Regions from separate parts of the Lactobacillus sp. UMNPBX16 genome, predicted to be linked through region 1. Evidence: predicted binding sites of a transcription regulator. Region 1 holds the regulator's gene; each other region holds the start of a gene.
What was found. The regulator Rex, encoded in region 1, represses fermentation and respiration genes when NADH is low (regulators of the CRP and FNR family bind a similar motif). The targets are predictions, from matches to a motif close to TTGTGAANTANTTCACAA.
Positions count from the first base shown of each region.

Region 2: a site for Rex is predicted at 1,733-1,750, ahead of CP367_RS09135 (FMN-binding protein). Genes of this name have one in related genera too.
Region 3: a site for Rex is predicted at 2,667-2,684, ahead of adhE (bifunctional acetaldehyde-CoA/alcohol dehydrogenase). Genes of this name have one in related genera too.

Region 1 covers NZ_PCYU01000027.1:39,018-44,818, forward strand. The annotation lists gene CP367_RS06710 (sucrose-6-phosphate hydrolase) at 1-680, shown strand, start outside; gene CP367_RS06715 (LacI family DNA-binding transcriptional regulator) at 696-1,682, shown strand; gene CP367_RS06720 (redox-sensing transcriptional repressor Rex) at 1,720-2,355, opposite strand; gene CP367_RS06725 (ABC-F family ATP-binding cassette domain-containing protein) at 2,531-4,453, shown strand; partial or broken gene CP367_RS06730 (IS3 family transposase) at 4,501-5,671, opposite strand.
Region 2 covers NZ_PCYU01000043.1:11,305-17,105, forward strand. The annotation lists gene CP367_RS09130 (Mbeg1-like protein) at 38-1,648, opposite strand; gene CP367_RS09135 (FMN-binding protein) at 1,984-2,250, shown strand; gene CP367_RS09140 (hypothetical protein) at 2,260-2,775, shown strand; gene CP367_RS09145 (nucleoside hydrolase) at 2,801-3,727, opposite strand; gene CP367_RS09150 (DNA alkylation repair protein) at 3,859-4,515, shown strand; gene CP367_RS09155 (6-phospho-beta-glucosidase) at 4,579-5,801, opposite strand, start outside.
Region 3 covers NZ_PCYU01000018.1:781-6,581, forward strand. The annotation lists partial or broken gene CP367_RS04645 (thioester-forming surface-anchored protein) at 1-308, opposite strand, end outside; partial or broken gene CP367_RS04650 (DapH/DapD/GlmU-related protein) at 497-1,001, shown strand; gene CP367_RS04655 (amino acid permease) at 1,028-2,401, opposite strand; gene adhE (bifunctional acetaldehyde-CoA/alcohol dehydrogenase) at 2,715-5,345, shown strand; gene CP367_RS04665 (L-lactate dehydrogenase) at 5,546-5,801, shown strand, end outside.

The sequences.
Region 1 (5,801 bases):
ATGATATTGACTGGGAAAATCATAAGTTAATTAATCCAGGTAAATTACACAATTTGGATCACGGGTTCGATGTTTATGCCACTCAGGCCTTTAACGCCCCAGATGGTAATGCCTACGAAGTCAGTTGGGTTGGCTTGCCTGACACTACTTACCCTACTGATGATGAAAACTGGGCTAACTGCTTGAGTCAAGTGAAGGAACTCCACCTAAAGAGTGACAAGTTAATTCAAACGCCAGTTAAGGCAATAAGCAGTATCCGCAAAAACGAAGCAAGCATATCTAATCAAGTAGTCAGCGATCAAGCCGGCCAACAATTTGAACTTGAATTAACAATTAAGGCTAACCAAAGTGGCACTTTACATTTAGCTGCAAATAATGACTTAAGTAACAGTTTACAGCTCAATTTCGATACCAAAAATGGTAAATTAGTATTAGATCGTGCTCATGCTGGGCAAAAAGTAGCAGTTGATTATGGCGAAAGTCGAGCTATTACGCTTTCACCAAATCATGACCTCAAGCTTGATATCTTTGTTGATCATTCATTAATCGAAGTATTCGTTAATGATGGTGAAAAGGTATTGACTGGACGCTACTTTGCCGATCAGACCAACAAAAAAATTGCGTTTGCTCAAGACATTGACTACACTGGCAAGCTTTGGCAAATGCAAACAATTCTTTAAACATCAGGTGATACTATGGCAGCAAAATTAAGCGACGTTGCCAAAAAAGCCGGTTGCTCTGTAACTACCGTTTCGCGGGTAATCAACAACCATGGCTATTTAAGTCAAAAAACTAAAGATAAAGTTTTTGCCGCAATGCGGGAATTAAATTATCGTCCCAATTCTATTGCCCGCTCATTACAAGGAAAGAAAATGAAATTAGTCGGTTTGATTTTTCCTGAGATCACTAATCCTTTTTTTGCGGAATTAGTACAGGATATCGAAACCACTTTATTCCAACAAAACTATAAAGTAATCCTATGCAATGCAGGACAAAACAAAGAAAAAGAACGCGAATATCTGCGCATGCTTCAGGCTAATCAAGTTGATGGCATTATCGCTGGTGCGCACAATCTAGGTATCAATGAATACCAACAACTAGGTTTGCCAATTGTCTCTTTCGACCGAAAGCTATCTGATAATGTTCCAATTGTTAGTTGTGATAATTATCAAGGCATCAAGTTGGCAGTACATGACTTGGTTCAAACTGGTTGTCACAAAATTTACTTTCTGGGCAATGAACACAGAAAAGGTAATCCGACTGACGAACGACTAGCAGCTTATCTTGATGAAGCAAAGGAATGTCACTTTTCAGCCCACATTCGTTCAGTTGCTTTTTCTGATTCTTCCAACATTAAAAATATGAAAATTCATGACATGTTAGTCAATGATCATCCTGATGGCGTCGTCTGCACAGATGATTTAACTGCAGTTTTAGTTTTACAAGAAGCAAAAAAATTAGGCATTAAAGTGCCTAAGGAATTAAAAGTGATTGGTTTTGACGGAACAAAGCAAATTCAAACTTACCATTCGGAACTATCCACAATTGCTCAGCCAATTCATGATATTGCAACTTTATTGGTTAAGTTATTGCTTACCCGAATTTCCAATCCCGACGAAAAATTGCGCCAAAAGAATTATATTTTGCCTGTCAAATTAATCAAGAGTGAAACAACTGCATGAAAAAAAGCCGAAAATCGGCTTTTTCTTTTACTCAAATTTAGTTTTCTTTGTCACTATCTAAGAAATAGATCAACGTTTGCAATTCGGTTGCTAAGTCTACATTTTGTACTCGCACATCAGCTGGAGCTGATAAACGAATCGGAGTAAAGTTCATAATTCCCTTTACACCCGCATCAACCATTTCATCTGTAGTTTTCTGAGCAGCTGTTGAAGGAACTGTCAAAATTGCAATTGTAATCTGTTGATCACTTAGTTGTTGCTTTAAGTCGTCCATGTCATAAACGGGGACACCACTTAAGATACGACCAGTAATCTCCTTATTGATATCAAAAGCACAGGAAATTCGAATATTATTACTGCGCTTAAAGTTGTAATTAAGCAGCGCCCGTCCCAGATTACCTACACCTATTAAAGCAACATTAGTTAAAGTATCTTGATTCAAAATTTTCTTGAAGAAGCTCAATAAATTCTTTACATCATATCCATAGCCACGTTTTCCCAACGCACCAAAGTATGAAAAATCTCTTCTAATTGAAGCACTATCTACTTGAACTGCCTCTGACAGCTCAGTTGAAGAAACCTTATCTTTGCCTTCTTCATTTAAAATAATCAAATAACGGTAATATAATGGTAATCTTTTTGCCGTTGCTTTTGGGATTTTTATTTTTTCCATATAGGAACCCTCCAAACTTAAATGTTTGTGAATGTACAATCAAGCACTTCTATCATACCTGCTATGATAGTACTTATGCAAGTATCTTTTTCACAAATTATCATTTTTTTCACATATTTAACTTAAAAACAAACAATTTGCGCTATATGGTAGAATAGTGGTTAGGTGAAAAATTATGATTATTGCACAAGGACACGATTTAGAACAACAATTTGGGGCCAACACATTATTCAAAAATGTTAATTTTTCAATCGATTCCAATGCCAGAATCGGATTGGTTGGCCCTAACGGGGTTGGTAAAACCACCCTGTTAAAAATAATGACTGGTGAGCAAGAACCAACTCACGGCGAATTTACAGTTAATAAAGGCATTGATGTTGGTTATATCGCTCAGGAAAATGCATTAGATGAAAATAAAACCATTTGGGATGAAATGGAAACCGTTTTCGCTCCTTTAATAAGGGAAGGAAAAAGCTTAGTCCAACTACAAGAAAAAATTGCAGATCATCCTGAAGATCAAGAATTGCTTAAGCAATACGATCAAAAGCAATTCAACTTTGAACAAAAAGGCGGCTATACTTATCAATCTGATATTAAAAGTATCTTGAATGGCTTTAAGTTTCCTGAAGACACTTGGCAAAAGAAGATTGGTAGTTTATCCGGTGGTGAAAAAACACGGTTAGCTTTCGTTAAATTACTTTTACGCAAACCTGCTCTGTTGTTATTGGACGAGCCAACTAACTACTTAGATTTAGATACCCTAGATTGGTTGGAAGGATTTTTAAAGAATTACAGTGGTGCAATCCTCGTGGTTTCCCACGACCAATATTTCTTAGATCATTTAGCAACCCAAATTTTTGAACTAGAATTTGGTAAATTAACTGCTTTTAAGGGCAACTATTCAGCCTATGTCATGCAGCGCGAGCAACGTGATAAGGACCAAGAAGCCGCTTATGAAAAGCAACAAGCTGAAATCAAAAAAGATGAAGAATTTATCCAAAAAAACTTGGTTCGAGCAACTACCACTAAGCGTGCACAAAGTCGGCGTAAAAAACTAGAAAAAATTGAGCGGATTACTCCACCTAAACATAAAAATAAGGTACGGATTCATTTTTCAAGCGATCATCCTTCTGGCAAGGAAGTATTAATTTTCAACGATTTGACGATTGGTTATCCCGATAAAACCATGGTTAAAGATATTTCCTTCCAGATTAATAAAGGAGATCGCGTCGCGATTATTGGACCAAATGGAATCGGTAAATCTACTCTGCTTAAGACTATTATGAAGCAATTAACGCCCAAGAGTGGCTCAATTAAGTATGGCGCATCCCTTGAGATTGGTTATTACGACCAAGAATTACAAGGACTAGATCCATCTAAGACTGTATTGGATACTGTTTGGGATCGTCACAAAACCATGCCTGAACGCGATGTACGGTCAATCTTAGCCAGCTTTTTATTCACAGCTAAAGACATTGATAAAACGGTAGGTCAATTATCTGGTGGACAAAAAGCACGGTTAACTTTAACTGTTTTATCACTTGAACATGATAACTTCTTACTGATGGATGAACCAACTAACCACTTAGATATCGAAGCAAAAGAAGTACTAGAAAAAGCTTTAAAAGACTTTGATGGTACCCTGCTCTTTGTTTCCCACGACCGTTACTTTATCAATCAACTAGCTAATAAGATTGTTTTAGTTCGCGATGGGCATGCTAAAGTCTACGATGGCAATTATTCTTATTATCTTGATGAGAAGGCAAAACAAGCAGCTATGGCTGAAAATAGTGCCGCTGAGACAGAAGTCGAGCCAAGCAAACAAATTAGCCAGCAAAAACTTTCTTACCAAGAGCAAAAGCAACGTGATTCTCAAAAGAGAAAGTTGCAGCGTGCAATTGATAATGCAGAAAAACAAATTGAACAGCTTGAAGAACGAGAGCAAGAAATCCAAACCGAAATGGCCAATCCAGAAATTGCTTCAAGCTTTGATAAATTGGGGCCACTGCAAGAACAACTTTCTGATGTACAACAGAAATTAGATGAAGCAAATTCTGCCTGGGAAAAGGCAATCGAAGAAATGGACAATTTTGAATAAAAGTATAATAAGTAAGTTCTATGTACTGAGACGTAAAAAGTAGACAATTAAAATATTGGATTAATACAGGCTTGACTTCGATACTCTTTCGGGGTTAAGCCTTTTAATCTGCTCTTTATCCTTTCGTTGTTACAGTATTCGATATATTCCTCGATTGCTTGAGTTAATTCTTGAAGATTATGATACTTGTATTCTTGATCATAGAACATTTCAGTTTTGAGCAGGCCAAAGAAGTTCTCCATTAGCCCATCATCCATGGAGTTGCCCTTTCTGGACATGCTTTGAGTAATACCATGGAGTTTTAAAGCTCGCTGATAACGAGGGCTTTGATACTGACAGCCCTGATCAGTATGAAAAATGCAGTTATTAAGAGCTGTTTCTTTGGCAAAAGCCTTGTCAAGCATTGTCATTACTAAATCCATATCTGGATGTTTGGAGATAGTATAAGAAACTATATCGCCACCGCAGCCGTCTAGAATAGGCGATAAATAAAGCTTTTCATTATTAAGATGAAATTCAGTGATATCAGTATACCATTTTGTGTTAGGCAGGGCTGCGAAGAAATCACGATGAATTAAATTTGTAGCTATTTTGCCAATAGTACCTTTATAGCTTGAATATTTGCGCTTATTGCGCCTGATGCCTTTAAGACCTAATTTATGCATCCAATAGCGAACGGTTTTCTCCGTAACTTTCCAGCCCTCTCTGATTAACTGCAAAGCTACTCTGCGATATCCATAGCGGCCTTGATGATGATTAAAAATCTCATGGATTCTAGCAATAAGCTTTGACCGTTTAGGCTTGACGGGCTGTCGTTTGATAATCTTGTAGTATGAGCTTCCGGCAATTATAGGTAGCTCAGGGTGCTCTGCAATCGCAGCTAATACATAATTTAAACTAACTTTGAATTCTTGCCTTAGATCCGTAATCACCCTAGCTATTTCTTCTGATCTTCTTGATCCAAGGCACTTAGTTTTTTACGTATTCGTTCACAATACGCAATCGCAAGTTTTCTTCTTTCAGCTGCTGGATCTCTTTGGAATAGCTTTGGTTTTTAGTAGTTAAAATTTCTATTCCATGCATATCAATTAATCTAAGCATATAGTCTAAATTAGCTAGATTCATTCTGTACGCTTTAGCCAATTGACTGATTGAGATATTTTCATCTTTCCATTTATGATAAATTTCTATTTTTTGTTCTTTATTAAATTTAGACATAGTAAACATTCTAAGCTAAATAGTGAATTAGTTATCCGACGGGATAATTGATTCACTATTTTTATTCTTTTGTAGAATTAAAGTAGTAGTAAAACGATATGCCCTGAGGTCTTTAGACACTTGATGTCGC
Region 2 (5,801 bases), on a different contig from region 1:
AAGCTTGTTAACTGATATTGAAGTTAACAAGCTTTTTTTAACGATGATTTTTGGGCATTTTGCTGCGCTGGCCAAATAATTCGCCAACTAACTTGAAGAAGCCGTAAGCAATTAGCAAAATACCGATAATAATAATTGCTCTCCGATTAAAGGCACTAGGGTTAACCACTACGATAATTCCTAAAGCAAAAGCAATTAATGCCTCGATCGCTACAATAGTAATCTGAAAAATTCCGGGTAATTTACGAAAGACTAGTTGCCTAATTCGAATGTAGGAATAGATAATTAAGAATAGTCCTAAGAAGTAGTGAGCTAAGAAAATTAGTAGACGGTTATTAGAAATTAACGCGGTTGATAAAGCAAAAACTACTAAATACGAAATAATAAAGAAGTTTTTTTGTCGGTCTTTTAGACTAGATTTTGCCGTTGTTAAAATTTGGTGAACACTGAAACCAATCCCCGTGAAGGCAACTAGGGCGCCAAAAGCGCGCACTGCATATTGGGGTAGAGTTAGACTAATGATTCCTAATACTACCAGCACCCAACCAACAATTGTGTCTGTTGAGAAAAGCGCTTTGGTCAGTTGCTGGCTCTTGATCGTCTGCCAAATGCTGGAAAATAATGAACCAAAGACGAAACGGGTTCGCCGAGATGAATCAGCCAGTGAAAACAAAATTGCACCAAAACCGCCAAAACCATTTTTATCAAGTTCGTTGATCTTAGTTGCGCCGCTAGAGCTTAAAGCAGAAAAGAGGTCATTAGTTAAAGACTCACGTTCTTCTAGGGTGGCGTTACCAATCCATTGATTGATTAGTTGATTATATACTTGAGATTGAGCATTGCGGTGGCGTCTGGTGTCGAAGTTAGAACCGATTATTTGCCAGGAAAAAGCATCGTGTTGGCTTAATCCCTTGCGAGTACTACCAACAATAGTGGCTGGAATATTTTTCGACTCAAACAAGCGACCGATGACGCTAAAGTCTGGCACAAAGCGGCGTAGAGTATTTTGCAAATACTTATTAGGGAGCTGAGCACCAACTTCTTCTGCAATTCCAGGTGAATCAAAGGTATAAATACGTTTGATTCTTTTTCTTAATTTGGGCTCAATATTAATGGCAGCATATTCAGCTAAATTGCCACCTTTTGAGTGACCGCCTAAGTAATAATCTTGATCATCAGCTTTGAGAATAGTTTCGAGCAATTTTACTGCTTGTTGTTGGGCTACAGTGATTTTAAAACTAATTTCAAAATCTTCTTTCCAGCCAATTAGTGAATCGTCAGTCCCACGAAAAGCAATAAAGTTGGTCCCATCAGTTAGTTCAATTTTGATTGCACTAAATTGAGTATGTTCAGTTAACGTACTAATAAAATACGACAGTTTTGCATTTTTAAAGCGGTCTGCATGAGCCATTAATTTAAATAGTTCTTGGTATTGCAAATTATCATAACGAGGATGATCATCTGCAAAATAGAGCTTGGCAGCCTTCTCTAAACTAATTGTCGTTCCGTTACTTTTAACAATACCTGGTAATTCAAGATAAGAAAAAATAGATAAAACAAGTGCATCAATATCATTAAAAGGCGATGTTGAGAAGTCAACGTCACCACGCCATTTTAAATATGTAAGAATATTATTATCTGGATACATGCTTTACCTTCTTTAAATATAACTTTATAATTCCATTTCAATTTTAACGTAACTTATAAAGGATAGTGCAAGAAAAAAGCCCTTTTGAGAAAATTTTCAAAAGAACTTAGGATTTGATATAACATCAGTTATTTATTGTGGTATAATAAAACAGGTAGAAGGGGATTCTACTACCTGCACATGGGTCATAATAAGGACTTATAAAAACAATCAAGACCCAAGAAATAGTATATCAATATGATATACTAAACACAATATCTTTGTGGCTTTTTTTAGGAATACTGTTATATTTATTATATAGCAGTATTTTTGTTTTATAAAAAAGAGGAAAAAGGATGTTAAAAGAAGGAACATATAGTGCCCGTGCACGCGGCATGGCAGGCTTTGTAGGTGTGACATTAACTGTAGCTGATAATAAAATTTCAACTGTAGATTTAGATTTATCTACGGAAACGCCGCAGTATGGTCAAAAAGCAGAAAAAACATTAAAGCAGGAAATTTTGGATAAACAATCTGCTGATATCGACGCTGTTACTGGTGCAACATTTACTTCCAATGGGGTTAAAGAGGCTACAAGCGAAGCCTTAAAACAGGCAAAGTAGGAGATAACTGTGCACGTTACTACATATTTCATCATTGCTGTAATTATTATAGTAGTATTTTTGTTATTCAGATCAGAGCACAAGTTTGAATTCTTAAAGGCTGCAATTTTATTTGTCATTCAGCTGTGTTGTTCAACAATTAATTTCTTAATTTTCATGGTAATTGCGTATTTGATCATGAGTCAATGGGACCATGTTAATTTGGGAAACTTGTTTTTGCTGTTAGCAGCATTTGTTGTACTTTCAGGTGTTTTTGTTTATTGGGGGATGCGACTGGCTAGCAAAATTTTTAAGTTTTCGACAACTACACTCACTTTGGTAGAATATTATATTCAGTGGTCGTTAATATATGTTACAGTTTATCAAGCGATATTTAGTAACATAAAACATATTACTTCAATTACAAACTTCATCAGAGTAGGTAATTTTTTAGATCCAAATTTGTTTGTAGTTGTGATACTGCCATCATTCATTTCAGTTTGGATTGCGGTAATTCTTTACAAAAAGTCAATTAAGGCAATATAAAAAAGAGGCGTGAGCCTCTTTTTTGTTATTTTCTTTCTAAAATTTCATCCATCTTTTGGAAGAAGAGATCCTTATTGGCTTTAGTAACAAGAGTTACTTCTCTTCCTTTAGGATCCCGTACAAAGCTTCCTGCACTTAACCCATCAGTGATGACTCTTGCTTTAGCCGTTTCGGTTTCAACAACTTCTGGATATAGTGCGCTGATTGTAGTTAGCACATCCCAAAGGTAGAGTTCGGCTGATGGTATAGATACGATTAGACTATAGCCTTGTCCTATCAAGTCCATTGCAGGATATTTGCGTAAACTTGCCCAGTGCTGGCGCAACTCATCGTTAAGTGGTAATTCTTCCGTACTTTCTAATCCGACCATCTGAATTGGAATATTTGATTCAAATACGCGTTTAACTGCGTATGGATCCCAAAACGAGTTCCATTCTTGACTACCGTCAGCGTTAACCATAGCAACGTTGCCGTGCCCATCAAGAGAACCACCCATCCAATAAAGTTTTTCAATGTTTTTCTCAATGTCGGGATCGACATCTAAAGCGCGAGCTAGGTCAGTTAACGGACCTGTCATAACTAAAGCGATAGGCTCGTCTGCTTCTTTAATTTTTTCGACCATGTCTAAATGAGTAGGAAGCTTTGCCTGTTGCGTATCAATCTTGCCACTTTCATTGAGCATGGGAAGATAATTAAATGAATAAGTTGCCATCCGCCACTCGTGAGGAAATTGGTTGACTGCACGTGAGTTGGAACGAGCAATAGTCAAATCATCACCACGTAAGTTAAAAAGATCGGTCATTTTGCGACATGCTTCAACACTAGGATCAATGTAGCCGTCTGCATCAATTGCACCAACGCCTAAAAGTTTGATATTTGGTGCTTGTAGTAAGAGCAGATAAGATACTAAATCATCGATATTACCATCATGGTTAAAATAAATTTGTTTCATTGTTTATGCCTTTCTTAATATAGATACTTTTATTCTACCAAGATTTTAGTTGAAATGATCGGGTAGATGATTATTTTTACGATAAGCGTCTCTAGAATTTGGAGACCTCTTTTTGTGCTAAAATAAAAAACATGAATATTGAAACATTAAAAAAAGAATTTAGCGCTCGGGCAAATGAAGAAAAGGCCAATCATCTTGTTGGTTACATGCGAAATCAATTTCTATTCTATGGCCTACAAACACCAGAACGTAGGGCGATTTCTCATAATTTTTTGAAAGATGAAAAGAAGAAAAAAGAAGTTGACTGGAAGTTGCTAGACCAGGCATGGGATGAAGAACAACGCGAATTGCAATATTTTGCCTGTGATTATTTATTGGCAATGAAAAAGTATATTGTTTTTGATGATTTAGCTAAAATTGAGCGTTTTGTTAGAACAAAGCAATGGTGGGATACGATTGACTCATTAATCAAAATTTATGGCTATGTTGGCTTAACGGATAATCGAGTAGACGATCTAATGCTCAAGTGGTCGCAAGATCCAGATTTCTGGGTAAGAAGGGTCGCGATTGAGCATCAATTATTGCGTAAAAAGAAGATGAACACCGCGTTATTACAAAAAATTATTGAAAATAATCTTGATAGTCAGGAGTTTTTTATCAATAAGGCAATTGGCTGGGCTTTGCGTGATTACTCTAAGACCAATCCAGATTGGGTGCGTAACTTCATTGAACTGCATCGAGAGCATTTAGCTAAATTGAGTATTAAAGAAGGCAGTAAATATTTATAAAATAAAAAACTGATATTCAATGATTAAAGTCTGAATATCAGTTTTTTGATATTAATAGTTTAATTAATCTAAGTCTTGACCGTTAGATTCGATAACTTTCTTGTACCAGAAGAATGAGTCCTTACGTGAACGAGCCAATGTACCTTCACCAGCATCGTTTTTATCAACGTAGATAAAGCCGTAGCGCTTATCCATTTGACCAGTACCTGCAGAAACAAGGTCAATACAGCCCCATGGTAAGTAACCCATTAAGTCAACACCGTCGAGTTCAACAGCCTTTTCCATTTCTGAAATATGGTTTCTCAAGTAGTCGATTCTGTAGTCATCGTGAACCTTGCCGTCTTCAACCTTGTCGTAAGCACCAAGACCATTTTCAACGATGAACAATGGCTTGTGGTAACGATCTTGCAATTGGTTTAAGGCAATTCTCAAACCTTCTGGATCGATTTCCCAGCCCCAGTCACTACGCTTCAAAGTAGGGTTCTTAGCTACAGCTTTAGCTAAATCAGTTAAATCATCAGGCTTAACTTTTTCGCTTGAAACAGTAGTAGTTTGGTAGTAACTAAAGCCAACATAATCAACTGTACCTTCCTTTAAGACAATTCTATCTTCATCAGTGATGTCAGGACGGTAGCCATTTCTTTCGATATAAGCTTCAACAGCATTTGGATATTCGCCAAAAACATGAACGTCTGAGAACCAATCACGGCGTTGCTCCCACTTGTCAGCTAATAATACATCATCACTTGATGGAGTAAGTGGACGAACAGGTGAGTAGTTGATCATACAACCAATTTGGAAGTTAGGGTTGATCTTGTGACCAATCTTAACTGCTAATGCAGAAGCAACTAATTCATAGTGACCAGCTTGATACATTGCAGCTTCTTTATCCCTGTCAGTCATGTCATCTTTGAAAAGAATACCAGAATTAGTAGCCATTAAGAAGTCATTGTTAAATGCTGATTGGTTATCAATTTCATTGAAAGTCATCCAGTACTTAACCTTGTTCTTGTAACGCTTGAAGCAAACTTCTGCGAAATGTACGAAGAAGTCAATTACTTTACGGTTGGTAAAACCACCATAGTTCTTAGCCAAATTGAATGGCATTTCAAAGTGGGAGAGGGTAATTACAGGTTCAATGCCGTATTCATGACAGGTATCAAATAAATCGTCATAAAATTTTAAACCTTCTTCATTAGGTTCTTTTTCATCACCGTTAGGGAAAATTCTAGTCCAGGCAATAGAAGTTCTGAAAGCCTTAAAGCCCATTTCTGCCATTAACTTGA
Region 3 (5,801 bases), on a different contig from region 1:
AAGTCTTGTACTACCTTGCCATTCTTATCCAAAATTTGAAGATGAGCACCGGCCAATTGTTTCTGGGTATCAGAAGCGATTTTATTAATCGTTACATTGGCCGTGTGATCTGATTGAGTAGTAGAATTATCTTCAGAATTAGTTCCTTTACTTGGAGTAGCTTCTTCTGAATCAGATTTCGAATCTTTCGAATTGGGGTTTCCTTCACCTTTATTAAACTGCTGTGTCTGCCCGTTTAAAGTAGACCCCTTTTCTGCAGCATGAGTAATATTTGCAGATAAACTTACTAGCAATAGTAAACTAGTCAAAATCATCATAAATGCTAATAAAACAGCATTTATGATGATTTTGACTAGTTTGCATATTGCCGCCTCCTTTCACAAATTAAAAATTGAATTAGCTTACCTAAATTTCAGTTTCAATAATAACACTCATTATTTAATAAATCCACTAATATTTTAAAAAATTGTGTAATAAATAAAAAAACTCAGATCATATAAATGATCTGAGCCAAATTGTCGAACAAAATCAGCGTTTGTTGCAGAACTTGAACGCGCAGCGTCATTATGAATGTGAAGCGCGGCAATTAATCAGTGAAATCACAGGACAAAAAATCCCCAAGAGTACAAAAATTAGATTGCCATTTTACACGGATTACGGCCACAACATCAAAATAGGTGAACGCGTCTTTATTAACTCCAATGTGATGATGGTTGACTTAGGTGGCATCACCATTGAAGACGATGTTTTAATTGGACCAGGTGCATATCTTCTTTCCGTTAACCACGGTTTAAAACCTAAGCAGAGAAAAGAAACTCGAATTAAAGCCAGTACTTATCAAGAAAAATGCCTGGATCGGTGCTAGGGCTACCATTTGTCCAGGCGTAATTGTGGGTAAAAATGCTGTAATAGCCGCTGGAGCAGTGGTTACTAAGGATGTGCCGAAAAACACAGTAGTTGCTGGCGTACCTGCAAAAATTATCAAAAAAATAGAAGAATAAAAAACGCAACATTGTCGCGTCTTTTTTTAAGCTTCTTTTTTGTCACTCCAGAGTTTGGAGATTAAGTACAAGATGATGAAAGTAACGATAGCTGAAATCATTGGGATGCGGTAGCTTGGTAAAATCAAAAGTAAGATGATCATCAATACGAAGAACAATAGAATCAAATAATCAACGTAAGGGAAGCCAGGCATTTTGAAGTCATTTAACTTATTTTCAGGTGTTTTTCTTCTGTAAGCAATGTGAGTCAAAACCATTAAGCACCAGATGATCAAGAACATACTTGTTGAAGTAGATGAAATAAAGTTAAAGGCTTGATCGCCGATAATCAAGGTAATCAGTGGTGCGCAGGCCATAAATAATGCTGACAAAATTAAAGCATTTTGTGGCAACTGCCGTCTTGATAGGTGACCAAAAGTTTGATTCCACTTGCCTTTGCCGTGGAAAGTAACTGAGAACAAAAGTCGTCCCGCACTGTATAAAAAACTATTGGTAGATGAAACCGCCGCAGAAATTACAACGAAATTAATGATTAAACTCGCATTTCTAATTCCCGTAGCTCCAAGCGCTTGAACAAATGGACTGGAGTTAGTTGCTACCTTTGACCAAGGGATCACTAGTAAAATACTTAAGATTGCCATTACATAAAACAAAATGATACGAACAGGTAACTGATTAATTGCTCGCTTTAAGGTAGTTTTAGGATTTTGGGCTTCCGCAGCAGTTAAACCAATAAGTTCAACTCCAATAAAACTAAAGATAACCATTTGGAAACCTTGCAAAAATCCTTTAGTACCTCTAGCAAAGAAACCACCGTGATCATCTAGGTTGGCAAAGGCAACAGGACCAAATGATGTTTTACCACCAGTGATTAATAGATAAGCGATCAATAAAACAAAAGCAACTACTGTCACGATTTTGATAATGGCAAAACTGAATTCCAAATTACCAAAAACACGAGCTGAAATTAGATTGATGATCAACAAAACGGCAATTGTAATTAATCCTGGAATCCATGGTTTTAAATTGGAAAACCAATATTCAAAATAAATTCCTAAGGCAGTTGTTTCTGCCATTCCTAAAGTGATCCAACTAATCCAATAAAGATATCCGGTAATAAAACCGATGTTTTTACCCAGATATTGTTCGATAAAATCAATGTAAGTGTGTTTATGAAGGTCAGACATAATCATTTCGCCTAAGGCTCGCATAAGCAAGAATAGGAAAATACCTACAATGATATAAATCAGAATAACGCTAGGACCTGCGCGGTGAATACTGTCACCAACCCCCAGAAAAAGGCCGGTCCCAATTGTTCCACCTAAAGCAATTAACTGAATGTGTGCATTGCTTAGGGTTCGTTTATAACCAGAAGCGGTCTGTGTTTTTTTCTCACTCATATAAGCCCCCCAGTGTTCTCAATCTTTTCACATATAATTAATATTTTATCATTATCAATTAGTATGACCAGACTCTATAGTTAGATTTAAAAAAATATCAAAAATCTGTTTTTTTAAAATAAGTTTGTTAATTCACAAACAAATAATTAAGGAATCGCTTTCATTTGCATTAGAGCGAAATTATGAGGGAATGTGAATCTTTGTTAATTCACTATTTTCATAAATTCATGCATTTACAAATAAAGTTATTGTGCTATAGTTGACATTGTAAATTAGTTCACAAGAATTAGTAGATCTTAGAGGTAATAATACAATGGCTAAGACACAACAAAAAGAGACTCTTACAGAGGACGAAAAGAAAAAGCAAATCTACGACATGGTCGATAACTTAGTAAAGAAATCACATGTCGCTTTAGATCAAATGGCTAACTTCACACAAGAACAAGTTGATAAGATCTGTGAAGCAGTTGCTACTGCAGGTGAACAAAATGCTTACCCACTAGCTAAAATGGCTGTTGAAGAAACTAAACGTGGTGTAGTTGAAGATAAAACTACCAAGAATATGTATGCTTCAGAAAATATCTGGAACAGTTTGCGTCACGAAAAGACCGTCGGCGTAATTGAAGAAGACAAGGAATTAGGTTTGACTAAGATTGCTGAACCTAAAGGTGTTATTGCAGGTGTTACTCCAGTAACTAACCCAACTTCAACTGTTATTTTCAAGGCAATGCTTGCGTTGAAGACGAGAAATACCATTATCTTTGGTTTCCACCCACAGGCTCAAAAATGTTGTGTAGAAACTGGTAAAATCATTCGTGCGGCTGCTGTTGCTGCAGGTGCTCCTGCGGATGCCGTTCAATGGATTGAAGAACCAAGCCTTGATGCAACGACCGATTTGATGAATAACCCAGGTGTTCAAACTATTTTGGCAACTGGTGGTCCAGGTATGGTTAAAGCTGCTTATTCATCAGGCAAGCCAGCTATTGGTGTTGGTCCTGGTAATGGTCCTTCTTACATTGAAAAGACTGCTAATATTGATCGTGCCGTTTATGACATCGTTTTGTCAAAGAACTTCGATAACGGGATGGTTTGTGCTTCTGAAAACTCAGTTGTCGTTGATGATGAAATTTATGACAAGGTCAAGGAAGAATTTAAGAAGTGGAACTGCTACTTCTTGAACAAGGAAGAAATTAAGAAATTTGAGGAACACTTTATCGATCCTCGTCGTGGCACTGTTGCTGGTCCTGTAGCTGGTAAGTCAGCTTATGAAATTGCCAAGCTTTGTGGTGTGGATGTGCCAAAGACAACTAAAGTAATTATCGCTGAATATAAAGGCGTAGGTAGAAACTTCCCACTTTCAGCAGAAAAACTTTCACCAGTCTTTACTTTATACCGTGCTAAGAATCACGATGATGCATTTAAGATTTGTACTGACTTGTTAAACTATGGTGGTCGTGGTCATACCGCTGGTCTTCACTCAAATGATAAAAAGATCATTGATGAGTTTGCCATGAAGATGGATGCTTGCCGTATCTTAGTTAACTCACCAGCTGCACTCGGTGGTATCGGTGATCTTTACAACAACATGTTGCCATCACTTACTTTGGGTACTGGTTCTTACGGTGCCAACACCTTCTCACACAACATTGGTGCTAAGGACTTGTTAAACATCAAAACAGTGGCTAGACGCCGTGATAACATGCAATGGGTAAAGGTCCCATCAAAGACTTACTTCGAACATAACGCTGCTAACTACCTTCGTCACATGCCAAACGTTAACCGTTTCTTCATCGTAACTGATGAAGGTGTAGCTGACCAAGGCTTTGCTGATGAAATTACTGATATCATTTCTAAGCGTTTAGGTCAAAAAGAATATGAAGTCTTTAAGGCTGTAACTCTTGATCCTAATACTGATGTGATCAAGGATGGTGTTCACAGAATGAACATCTTTAAGCCAGACGTTGTAATTGCTATCGGTGGTGGTTCAGTAATGGACGCTGCTAAAGCAATGCGCTTATTCTACGAAAACCCAGAAATGAGTTTTGAAGAGGCTTACCAAAAATTCTTAGACATTAGAAAAAGAGTAGTCCGTTTCCCAAAGATTAATGGTGTACAACTTGTATGTATCCCAACTACTTCAGGAACTGGCTCAGAAGTTTCCCCAATTGCTATTATTTCTGATGCTAAGACTGGTATTAAGCATACTTTATGTGATTATGCATTGACGCCGGACGTTTCAATCGTTGATGATCAATTTGTTCAAACTTTGCCCAAACGTTTAATTGCTTGGTCAGGTTTTGAAGCATTAGGTCACGCTATCGAAAGCTATGTTTCGACTATGGCTACAGACTTTACCCGCGGTTGGTCACTTGAAGCCATCAAGACTATCTTTGCTAACTTGAAGAAGTCATACGATGGCGACCTTGATGCAAGAAAGCAGATGCATGATGCCGCAACTATTGCAGGTATGGCATATTCAAACGCCTTCCTTGGCCTTGAACACTCAATCGCTCACACCGTTGGATCAACCTTCGATATTCCAAGTGGCGTAAGTGATGCAATTGCTTTACCACAAGTTATCCGCTTCAACTCAAAGCGTCCTGAAAAACTTGCCATGTGGCCTCACTACTCAGTTTACCGTGCTAAAAGTGACTACGCCGACATTGCTAGAGCAATCGGTTTGACTGGTTCAAGCGATGACGAATTAGTTGAAAAGCTTGTTCAAAAGATTATTGATTTGGCTCATTCAGTTAACATTAAGATGGCTTACAAAGACTACGGTGTTGACAAGGCTGAATTTGATAAGAAAGTTGATGAAATGGCTGTTGAAGCTTACGGAGATCAAAACACTGTAACTAACCCTTCAGCACCACTTATCTCTCAAATTGTTGAACTCATGAAGGATTGCTACGAAGGAAAAGGCATTCCAGACAGTGATAGATAATTGATAAATTAATAAGAAAATCTGAAAGCTAAGATTTACGCTTTTTCTGTGTATGTCTTAGCTTTTTATTTTGTTAAAATGGTTGATAACTCTTGCTGAACAAAAAGTGCATCTGTGGGAAAAAAAGTGAATATGAATGTAAGCGCTTATAGTATAAAGTAAGATTATAGGTGAAATAATAACATGAGGAGGTTAGCTTTATGCAAAAAGTAGCTATTATTGGTGTTGGTAATGTTGGGTCAACCGTTGCATTTACACTTTTTACACATGGAACTGTAGGGCAGATTTATTTATTAGATAAAAATGCACTTAAAGTTGAAGCAAATGAAAGAGATTTAAGGGATGCCACAGTGAGAGATCACTATACTGTCAAGGTTAATGGATTGGATTGGAATAGTGAATCTGACTGGAAAAAATTAAAAGATGTAGATGTAATTGTCACTGCTTTTGGTGATA